3 regions of the Staphylococcus saprophyticus subsp. saprophyticus ATCC 15305 genome follow, and region 2 is predicted to be linked to each of the others. Evidence: predicted binding sites of a transcription regulator. Region 2 holds the regulator's gene; each other region holds the start of a gene.
The links. The regulator LexA, encoded in region 2, represses DNA repair genes until DNA is damaged. The targets are predictions, from matches to a motif close to CGAACATATGTTCG.
Positions count from the first base shown of each region.

Region 1: a site for LexA is predicted at 1,585-1,598, ahead of uvrB (excinuclease ABC subunit UvrB). Genes of this name have one in related genera too.
Region 3: a site for LexA is predicted at 1,653-1,666, ahead of cadC (Cd(II)/Pb(II)/Zn(II)-sensing metalloregulatory transcriptional repressor CadC). Genes of this name have one in related genera too.

Region 1 covers NC_007350.1:2,020,074-2,023,362, reverse strand. Annotated here, with positions in the region: gene SSP_RS09830 (COG3942 and LysM peptidoglycan-binding domain-containing protein) at 1-154, shown strand, start outside; gene SSP_RS09825 (YfbR-like 5'-deoxynucleotidase) at 548-1,189, shown strand; gene SSP_RS09820 (CsbA family protein) at 1,195-1,425, shown strand; gene uvrB (excinuclease ABC subunit UvrB) at 1,758-3,289, shown strand, end outside.
Region 2 covers NC_007350.1:1,469,293-1,472,581, forward strand. Annotated here, with positions in the region: gene tkt (transketolase) at 1-86, opposite strand, end outside; gene SSP_RS07190 (DUF896 domain-containing protein) at 166-411, opposite strand; gene sosA (DNA damage-induced cell division inhibitor SosA) at 532-765, opposite strand; gene lexA (transcriptional repressor LexA) at 908-1,531, shown strand; gene SSP_RS07205 (CAP-associated domain-containing protein) at 1,731-2,753, opposite strand; gene guaC (GMP reductase) at 2,757-3,289, opposite strand, start outside.
Region 3 covers NC_007352.1:15,244-18,532, reverse strand. Annotated here, with positions in the region: gene SSP_RS12575 (PadR family transcriptional regulator) at 1-306, opposite strand, end outside; gene SSP_RS13245 (ABC transporter permease) at 361-975, opposite strand; gene SSP_RS13240 (YhgE/Pip domain-containing protein) at 979-1,539, opposite strand; gene cadC (Cd(II)/Pb(II)/Zn(II)-sensing metalloregulatory transcriptional repressor CadC) at 1,687-2,055, shown strand; gene SSP_RS12560 (cadmium-translocating P-type ATPase CadA) at 2,048-3,289, shown strand, end outside.

The DNA.
Region 1 (3,289 bases), 550 kb from region 2:
CCAAAGTACTGCAGGCAACTATGGTCATGTAGGTGTTGTTGAAAGTAAAAATGCAGATGGTTCAATTGTCGTATCTGAAATGAATTGGCAAGGTGTAGGTCAAAAATCATATAGAACAATCCATAACACAGGCCAATATAATTATATTCACTAAAAAAAATCTATCCTTCTGTGAAGAAAAATGATTTGATTTGAAGTGACGCTATCGAAATAAGAGTTCGGGATATGAGGAAATATCTCGAACTTTTAATGTATAGATAACAAGCAGAGTAGCTTAAACAAACGATTATAGCAGTATTTCAAGCTGCATCGTTTTTGATGCGTCATCAATCACCAACGCCATAGAAACAAATCCAATATTTTTGTACTACGCCCAGACTATACCTAAATCATTGATAACTATACCGTTGAAATATAACCTATTTTTATTATATGAGTTAAATTAAATGATTATTATTTTTCAATGATATTGATAAGACATTTAACGCGTTGAATGATATTATAAAATCAAGAATAATCATTTTTTAATAAACTAGGAGGCGATGTCATGGGTGTACATCAATATTTTAAACGTTTATCTGATTTGGAAAAATTAATTAGATTGCCGGGTAAATTTAAATATTTTGAGCATAACGTCGCTGCTCATTCATTCAAAGTGACAAAAATCGCTCAATATTTAGGTACTGTAGAGGAATATCATGGTAATGAAGTCGATTGGAAAAGTTTATATGAGAAAGCATTAAATCATGATTTTGCCGAAATATTTACTGGCGATATTAAGACACCGGTGAAATATGCAAGTGGAGAATTGAAAAAATTATTTTCTCAAGTAGAAGAAGAAATGGTAGACCATTTTATAAATGAGGAAATTCCAGAGCCATATCAAGCTATTTATCGTGAGCGATTACAAGAAGGTAAAGATGATTCCTTAGAAGGACAATTGTTGTCGGTTGCTGATAAAATTGACTTATTATATGAAACTTTCGGAGAAATACAAAAACGTAATCCAGAACAGTTATTTTTTGAAATTTATGAAATGTCACTAGAGACAATCATGCAATTTGATCATCTTAGCTCAGTTCAAGATTTTATCGAGAATATCATCCCAGAGATGCTAACAGAGAAATTCATACCAAGATCTGAATTGCGTGAAACAACAATGGCAATTTTAAATAATAGGAATGGGTGAATTCCATGATTTGGTATATATTGGCATCCTTTTTCCCATGTGTTTTTGTTATATTATTCAGTGTGCTAACAAGAAGCAAATGGGTAGGTACAATATTGACTTTAATTTTAATAGGTGTATCAGTTGAAAAGGGGTTCTTTCATAATGAATGGATCATTTTCATAGATGTCGTTTCATTATTAGCGGGGTATCTTATCATCGACCAATTAGAGTTGCATAAAAAAGATGATGATTGAATAATAAGCATTGAGCAACCTAATTGCTATAATTAAATAAGAGATTTATAATAATATAACTTCAAAAAAAAGAAGTTTTTATGATATAAAATCAAATGGATGCAAACATGGTGACATACTATGTTTGTTTTTTCTTTATAAAAAGAAGTATTAAAACTACGAACAAATGTTTGTTTTTGTATTCATAAATCTGTTAATATATATAACGAGTATAGAACCATTCATCTGAATAAATGATATGTAAAGAATCAATATATGAACGTTTTAAGATAAACAAATTGTAATAGGTTCGAAATAAGAGATATAGACTTAATTAGGAGGCATGTGTCGCCATGGAACATTATCCGTTCAAACTGCATTCTGAATTTGAACCTCAAGGGGATCAGCCAGAAGCAATTCAAAAAATTGTAAATGGTGTTAATGAAGGGAAAAGACACCAAACGCTATTAGGCGCAACTGGTACTGGTAAGACATTTACGATGAGTAATGTAATCAAACAGGTTGGTAAACCAACACTGATTATCGCACATAATAAGACCTTAGCAGGCCAATTATATAGTGAGTTCAAAGAATTTTTTCCTGAAAATAGAGTGGAATACTTTGTAAGTTACTATGACTATTATCAACCAGAAGCCTATGTGCCTTCAACTGACACTTTTATAGAAAAAGACGCTTCAATCAATGATGAGATTGACCAGTTACGACATTCAGCTACCAGTGCGTTGTTTGAGAGAGATGACGTGATTGTGATTGCCAGTGTCAGTTGTATCTACGGTTTGGGTAATCCAGAAGAATACCGTGATTTAGTCGTTAGTATACGTGCTGGCATGGAGATGGATAGAAGTGAATTACTTAAAAAATTAGTGGACGTCCAATATACAAGAAATGATATAGATTTTAGACGCGGTACATTTAGAGTTAGAGGGGATGTCGTTGAGATTTTCCCTGCATCTAGAGAAGAAATGTGTATCCGTGTAGAATTCTTTGGTGATGAGATTGATCGTATTCGTGAAGTGAATTACTTAACTGGAGAAGTATTAAGAGAACGCGATCATTTTGCAATCTTCCCAGCATCTCACTTCGTAACACGTGAAGAAAAAATGAAATCAGCAATTCAAAGAATTGAGAACGAATTAGAAGAACGTTTAGCTGAATTAAATGCAGAAAATAAATTGTTAGAAGCGCAACGTTTAGAGCAACGTACCAATTATGATTTAGAAATGATGAGAGAAATGGGATTCTGTTCGGGTATAGAAAATTATTCCGTTCACTTAACATTACGTCCTATGGGGTCAACACCTTATACATTACTTGATTATTTCGGAGATGACTGGTTAGTCATGATTGATGAGTCGCACGTAACTTTGCCGCAGATTAGAGGTATGTATAATGGTGACCGTGCTCGTAAACAAGTATTAGTTGACCACGGATTCCGTTTGCCGAGTGCACTAGATAATAGACCTTTAAAATTCGAGGAATTCGAAGAAAAAACGAAACAGTTGGTTTATGTTTCAGCCACACCAGGACCATTTGAACTTGAGCATACAGATGAGATGGTTCAACAAATCATACGTCCAACCGGTCTGTTAGATCCTAAGATTGAGGTGCGCCCTACAGAAAATCAAATTGATGATTTACTTGGTGAGATACAGGATCGAATCGATCGAAATGAGCGTGTACTTGTTACAACGTTGACTAAGAAAATGAGTGAAGATTTAACGATATATTTAAAAGAAGCAGGCATCAAAGTAAATTATCTGCATTCTGAAATTAAAACACTCGAACGTATAGAAATCATTAGAGATTTAAGAATGGGTACGTATGATGTCATTGTTGGAATTAACTTGTTAAGAGAGGGTATTGA
Region 2 (3,289 bases):
GGGTGTCCTGAATTGGCTTGTTCAACAGCATCGATACTCAATGCTCTAATCGTATCAACCGCTAATTGATCTTTTTCTTTATTCATCTAAATGACTTCCTTTCTTCTAACAAGATTCTATATCATTATACCTTATTTAATATCTATTTAACAAAATATTGATTTTCTATTTATCTTCTTTCTCTTTCGCATCTAAAATTTTCTTCACTTTATCCGGAGTGACATCATTACCTTCAGGATCAATGACTCTTGTACTTTCAATTTGTTGTTTAAAGTTTTTTCTAAAAGATTCTAGATAAGCTTTTCGCAATTTCGATTGTTCTTTAGCTTCATTTTCTGTAAGTCCTTGTTCCTTTTTCTTTTTTGCTAATTCATTAATTCTTTTTATATCTACACCATCTTTTTGAGACATTATAAACCTCCGTTATTATTAATATAAAAAATATAACAAAAAAGTGAACGAAACTAAATTGTTTCGCTCACCTTAACCCAACCTTATTATCATCATTAATCATTGTCTTTTATATATATTTTAATACATTGATGCCATTACGGGTTGTGAATCTTGTTCGCTTTTCTGCTCCAATTTAGTATTGTTTTGTTCGCTATTGTTAGATTGTTGCGTCATTTGGTGATCTGTCATTTCGTACGTCTGTTCTGAATTAGCGTTGTTATAAGCACTTAATATAAAAATTGCGCAAAGAACCATAGTTGCAATTAACACCATTGTATAAGCTTTTATTTGAGATTTATATATTTTTATCATTTATAGTCACTCCTAGAACGTTTGTTTGTATAGTTACTTTATCAGAACATTTGTTCTATGTCAACACCGAAACGAACAAACGTTTGTAAAACGGATATACACATGCTATAATTAGGTTAAATTAGATTAGGGAGTGCCTATTATGAGAGAGTTAACTAAACGACAAAATGAGATTTTTGAATATATAAAACAAACTGTTCACGCTAAAGGATACCCACCAAGTGTTAGAGAAATCGGTGAAGCTGTTGGTCTCGCATCTAGCTCAACAGTTCATGGTCATTTATCTAGATTAGAAGAAAAAGGTTATATTAGAAGAGATCCTACTAAACCACGTGCCATTGAAATAGTAACTGAACAATTAGGTGAACCTATTAATATGGAAGAAACAATTCATGTTCCTGTAATTGGCAAAGTAACAGCAGGTATACCAATAACTGCTGTTGAAAATGTTGAAGAGTACTTCCCTTTACCAGAACATTTCACATCTACACACAATAGTGATATTTTTATTTTAAATGTAGTTGGAAATAGTATGATTGAAGCAGGTATTCTTGATGGAGACAAAGTCATTGTTAGAAGCCAAACAATTGCCGAAAATGGTGATATTATTGTCGCTATGACTGAAGAAAATGAAGCTACAGTCAAACGCTTCTTTAAGGAAAAAGCACATTACCGTCTACAACCAGAAAATAGTTCAATGGACCCTATTTATTTAGATCAAGTTACTGTCTTAGGAAAAGTGGTCGGATTATTTAGAGAAATGTAATTGGTAATTTAGAGCAATTTAAGACACTCTCAAAAAAATAAGCGAATGCGCAATTGCGCATTCGCCTATTTTTTTCTATTCTTTTCTAAAACTTCTTTAACTTTTTCAAGTATATCTTCTGTTTTATCTTTTTTATTTGTTGTCATAACTTATCCATCCTCACAAATCATAGATACCCGTATACAACTATAATAAAACATTAGCCTGTATAATTTTCTGTCCAGTAAGGTTGCCTATTTTTATTAAAATCGACACCCACACCAAGAGTATTAAATTCTTTTTTAAGTATATTTTTTCTATGACCTAATGAATTCATTAAACCTTGGTGTGCATAAATACTACTTGCTTGACCATATGCTAAATTTTCTCCTGCTGCATTGAAATCATGACCATCTGCCTCCAATCTATCAAAAGGAGATTCTCCTGATAAATTGTTATGATCAAAATAGTTATTATCAGCCATATCTTTACTGTGTTTTCTGGCAGTATCTGAAATACTAGATGAATAGCTTAATGTATTTAAATTATGTTGAACCCTTTCAGCATTTACTAAATCAAAGTTTTGTAGTTCGAAACTTTGGGCTAAATTATCAGAAGGTGCACCATATTGTTGTTGTAAACGATTTTCCATTTTGTCACTAACCTGTAAAAGCGCAGTTAAGTTATTGTTCTCATGTTTATCATAAAATGCCGTTGTATAAATGCTGTCTTTATGAAAATTATCATACTCATCGTCTTGAACATCAAATTTTACGTTACCTTTTTGTTTATCTTTAATTGGTTCGCCAAGTCTATCTCGCACAATTTGTTTAGGTGTACCGTATTTAATTTTCGATTTAGAAGAAATTAGATTTTGATTACTATAAAGTGCATTCACTCTATCATCAATATAACTTACCATTACAAATGCTCTATAATCATCAGAATAATACGTATGCCACTGTGTGCCATATTCATTTGATGTCACTCGTTTAGCTTTGCCAAGTTTGTTATCGACGTCCTGTTTTGACATATTCATTTGAATATTATTCACAGCAAAATCTTGTTTATTAGGTACTTTCAGTTCATCGTTCGTTGCTGTTTCGCTTGAAGTCCAACTATCAACACTCGATTTGAGTTGCTGCTGTAACGATGTCATAGGTGCCGTTTCTTTGATAGGGACGACTAAAACAATGATCAAAAAAATGACTATATATAATAAAAGTCTTCTGATTTTAAACACCTACTATAAATTTTGGTCTCTATCACCATTAAAAATTGAGTTTCTTACGATAACGTAATCTACTTTTCTTAATGAATTTAAGTCTTTGCCACCTGCATATGAAATTGAACTTTGTAAATCTTGTTGCATTTCAGTTAAAGTATTAAAAAGTGAGCCTTTATGTTCAACAAACATTTTTTTACCTTCAACGTTTTTATGTTCACCTTTTTGGAATTCAGATGCGCTACCAAAATATTCTTTATACATTTTGCCATCTAATTCCACTGTTTCACCTGGTGATTCTTCATGTGCAGCAAATAATGATCCTACCATAACCATTGATGCACCAAAACGAATTGATTTTGCAATATCACCATGTGTTCTAATACCACCATCTGCTATTATTGGTTTACGCGCTGCTTTACTACAATGATTTAAAGCAGATAATTGCCAACCACCTGTACCAAATCCAGTTTTAATTTTAGTAATACATACTCTACCTGGTCCAATACCTACTTTTGTTGCATCAGCGCCTGCATTTTCTAATTCACGTACGC
Region 3 (3,289 bases), on a different replicon from region 2:
ACCTATATACATTTCAGTGATTTGATTAGCGTTTTTAAAGAGTTTATAAATCATTGAAGGTAAAGCATCTTTTCCTTGATCAGTAATAGCGAAAATTTGTTTGTCAGGTCTATTTTCTTCTCTAATAGTTTGTGTGACTTCAATTAAGCCTTTCTTCTTAAGTGAATCAAAATGATAGTAAAGCTTACTTTCGGTTAGGCCACTCATTTTATCAAATGGAATAGGTTCAGATAATTGTCTTTTTAATTGATAAGGATAAGTGTTTTGTTCCATTAACTTACTTAATATAAATATTTGTACAGACATTAATAATACGCCCCTTTAAAAATTGGACTTATTTCATCAGAATCGGGATTACGTTTATTGATTAACAGTTTCTGTGGAATTAAGTTTATTTTTATTCATATAAACTGGCGATTTCTTATGAATAAATGTAACTATGAGTATGTTTATTAGCAATGCACCTAAACCCACTGCTCCCATAGATAAAATATAGGGTCCTTGAGATATACTACCATAAAGATTAGCAAAGTGTGCTTGGACAGAGTAATACATTGGTGAAATATGACTAACCCAATTATACAATCCAGGCATCATATCTCGACTCATTGTTGCTCCATTTGCAATTGTTTGTATTAATAAAATTGGAATATTTAAAATCATACCAGCTTCTCCTATTAAAAATACTACAATTGCCGTGAAATTGAAGCTGACCATATAATTAAGTGTTAATTGACCTAACATGCTTAAGAATAATTTCCCATCTAAATCATTTATAAAATAAGTCACTCCTAGCGCTACTAATGAAGATGAAATAGCAATTAATAGTGCTGTAAATTGGACGTAAATGAATAATCTGGTTTTAGACGCTTTTGAACGTAGTAAATTAAATGAACTAACTAATTGCATAGATCCTATCATAGCACCAACATAACCTGCTAGCGTCAAGAACATAGGTAACATTTTAACATTCATACTTTAGGGCAGTTCATTAATATGAGAGACTTCACCAGAATATGACGCATTAATTTGTTTAACTAAACCGTCTACTTGTTTTTCAGGTACTTTCACTTGTTTTAACACCGTACCAGTAGTTTGATTAGAAAACTGTTCACTTAGTTGACTATTTATATTTGTTGCAATTGAATCCATTGACTGACTAATCATGGTTGGGGACGCATCGTTTATTTTAAAATCTAAACCAGGTGTATCTTTTCCAGATTTTAAATTACTAGAAAAATCTTTAGGAATGTGAATTACAAGGTTCAAATCATTATGCTCCAAGTCCTTGTTTGCCTTTGAGTTAGAAATATCTTTCTTAATATTATCGAACGGTAAACTTTTATTTAATTGTTTTGATATTTGGTTACCATAGTCTCCTGTATCATCGTTAACAATAGCAATAGGAAGTTTATCTACATTGCCAGGCATTGCTTTATAACCCGGTAAAAAAATAGCTAGCATAACTAAAGCGTAGAAAATCCCCATAAATATTGCGCCTGTGGCCCCTCGCGTTTTCAAAAATTCTATATATTTCATTTCACTTCTTCTTTCCTTCGTTTTTGAGACTAGAATTTTATGCCCTACTTACTTCTTTTATTTTCATTCAAATATTTGCTTGCATGATGAGTCGAAAATGGTTATAATACATTCAAATAAATATTTGAATGAAGATGGGATGATAATATGAAAAAGAAAGATACTTGTGAAATTTTTTGTTATGACGAAGAAAAGGTTAATCGAATACAAGGGGATTTACAAACAGTTGATATTTCTGGTGTTAGCCAAATGTTAAAGGCTATTGCCGATGAAAATAGAGCAAAAATTACTTACGCTCTGTGTCAGGATGAAGAGTTGTGTGTTTGTGATATAGCAAATATCTTAGGTGTTACGATAGCAAATGCATCTCATCATTTACGTACGCTTTATAAGCAAGGGGTGGTCAACTTTAGAAAAGAAGGAAAACTAGCTTTCTATTCTTTAGATGATGAACATATCAGGCAGATAATGATGATCGCCCTAGCACATAAGAAAGAAGTGAAGGTCAATGTCTGAACAAAAGGTTAAACTAATGGAAGAAGAAATGAACGTCTATCGGGTCCAAGGATTTTCATGTGCAAATTGTGCAGGAAAGTTTGAGAAAAATGTTAAAAAGATTCCAGGCGTTCAGGACGCAAAAGTAAATTTTGGAGCTTCAAAAATTGATGTCTTCGGCAGTGCAACTGTTGAAGAACTAGAAAAGGCTGGTGCTTTTGAAAATCTTAAAGTGGCACCAGAGAAACCTAAAAGACGGGTAGAACCTGTGGTAATTAAAGATAAAAACGTTTACCGTGTGGAAGGATTTTCCTGCGCAAATTGTGCGGGGAAGTTTGAAAAAAATGTAAAACAAATAGCTGGAGTTGAGGATGCAAAAGTAAACTTTGGCGCTTCTAAAATTGATGTATATGGAAATGCATCGGTTGAAGAACTTGAAAAAGCAGGTGCTTTTGAGAATCTAAAAGTATCTCCTGAAAAACTAGCGAATCAAACGATACAAAGGGTTAAAGATGACACTAAGGCTCATAAAGAAGAGAAAACACCATTTTATAAAAAACATAGTACATTGCTGTTTGCCACACTACTAATTGCTTTTGGTTACCTTTCTCACTTTGTAAATGGAGAAGATAACCTCGTAACTTCCATGTTATTTGTAGGTTCTATTGTAATTGGCGGATATTCATTATTTAAAGTCGGTTTTCAAAATTTGATACGCTTTGATTTCGACATGAAAACCCTGATGACCGTTGCCGTTATTGGAGCTGCCATTATTGGTGAATGGGCAGAGGCATCTATTGTTGTTATTCTCTTTGCAATCAGTGAAGCACTTGAACGCTTCTCTATGGACAGAGCAAGACAATCCATACGTTCATTGATGGATATCGCCCCAAAAGAAGCACTAGTTAGACGAAATGGTCAGGAAATAATAATCCATGTGGACGATATCGCTGTGGGTGATATCATGATTGTCAAACCAGGGGAGAAAATTGCCATGGATGGAATCATTGTGAATGGCTTGTCGGCTGTCAATCAGGCAGCTATAACAGGAGAATCTGTTCCCGTCTCCAAAGCGGTAGATGACGAAGTATTTGCAGGTACGCTTAACGAAGAGGGACTAATTGAAGTAAAAATCACCAAATACGTAGAAGATACAACCATTGCCAAGATTATTCATCTTGTTGAAGAAGCACAAGGGGAGCGTGCTCCAGCCCAAGCATTCGTTGATAAATTTGCGAAATACTACACTCCGATC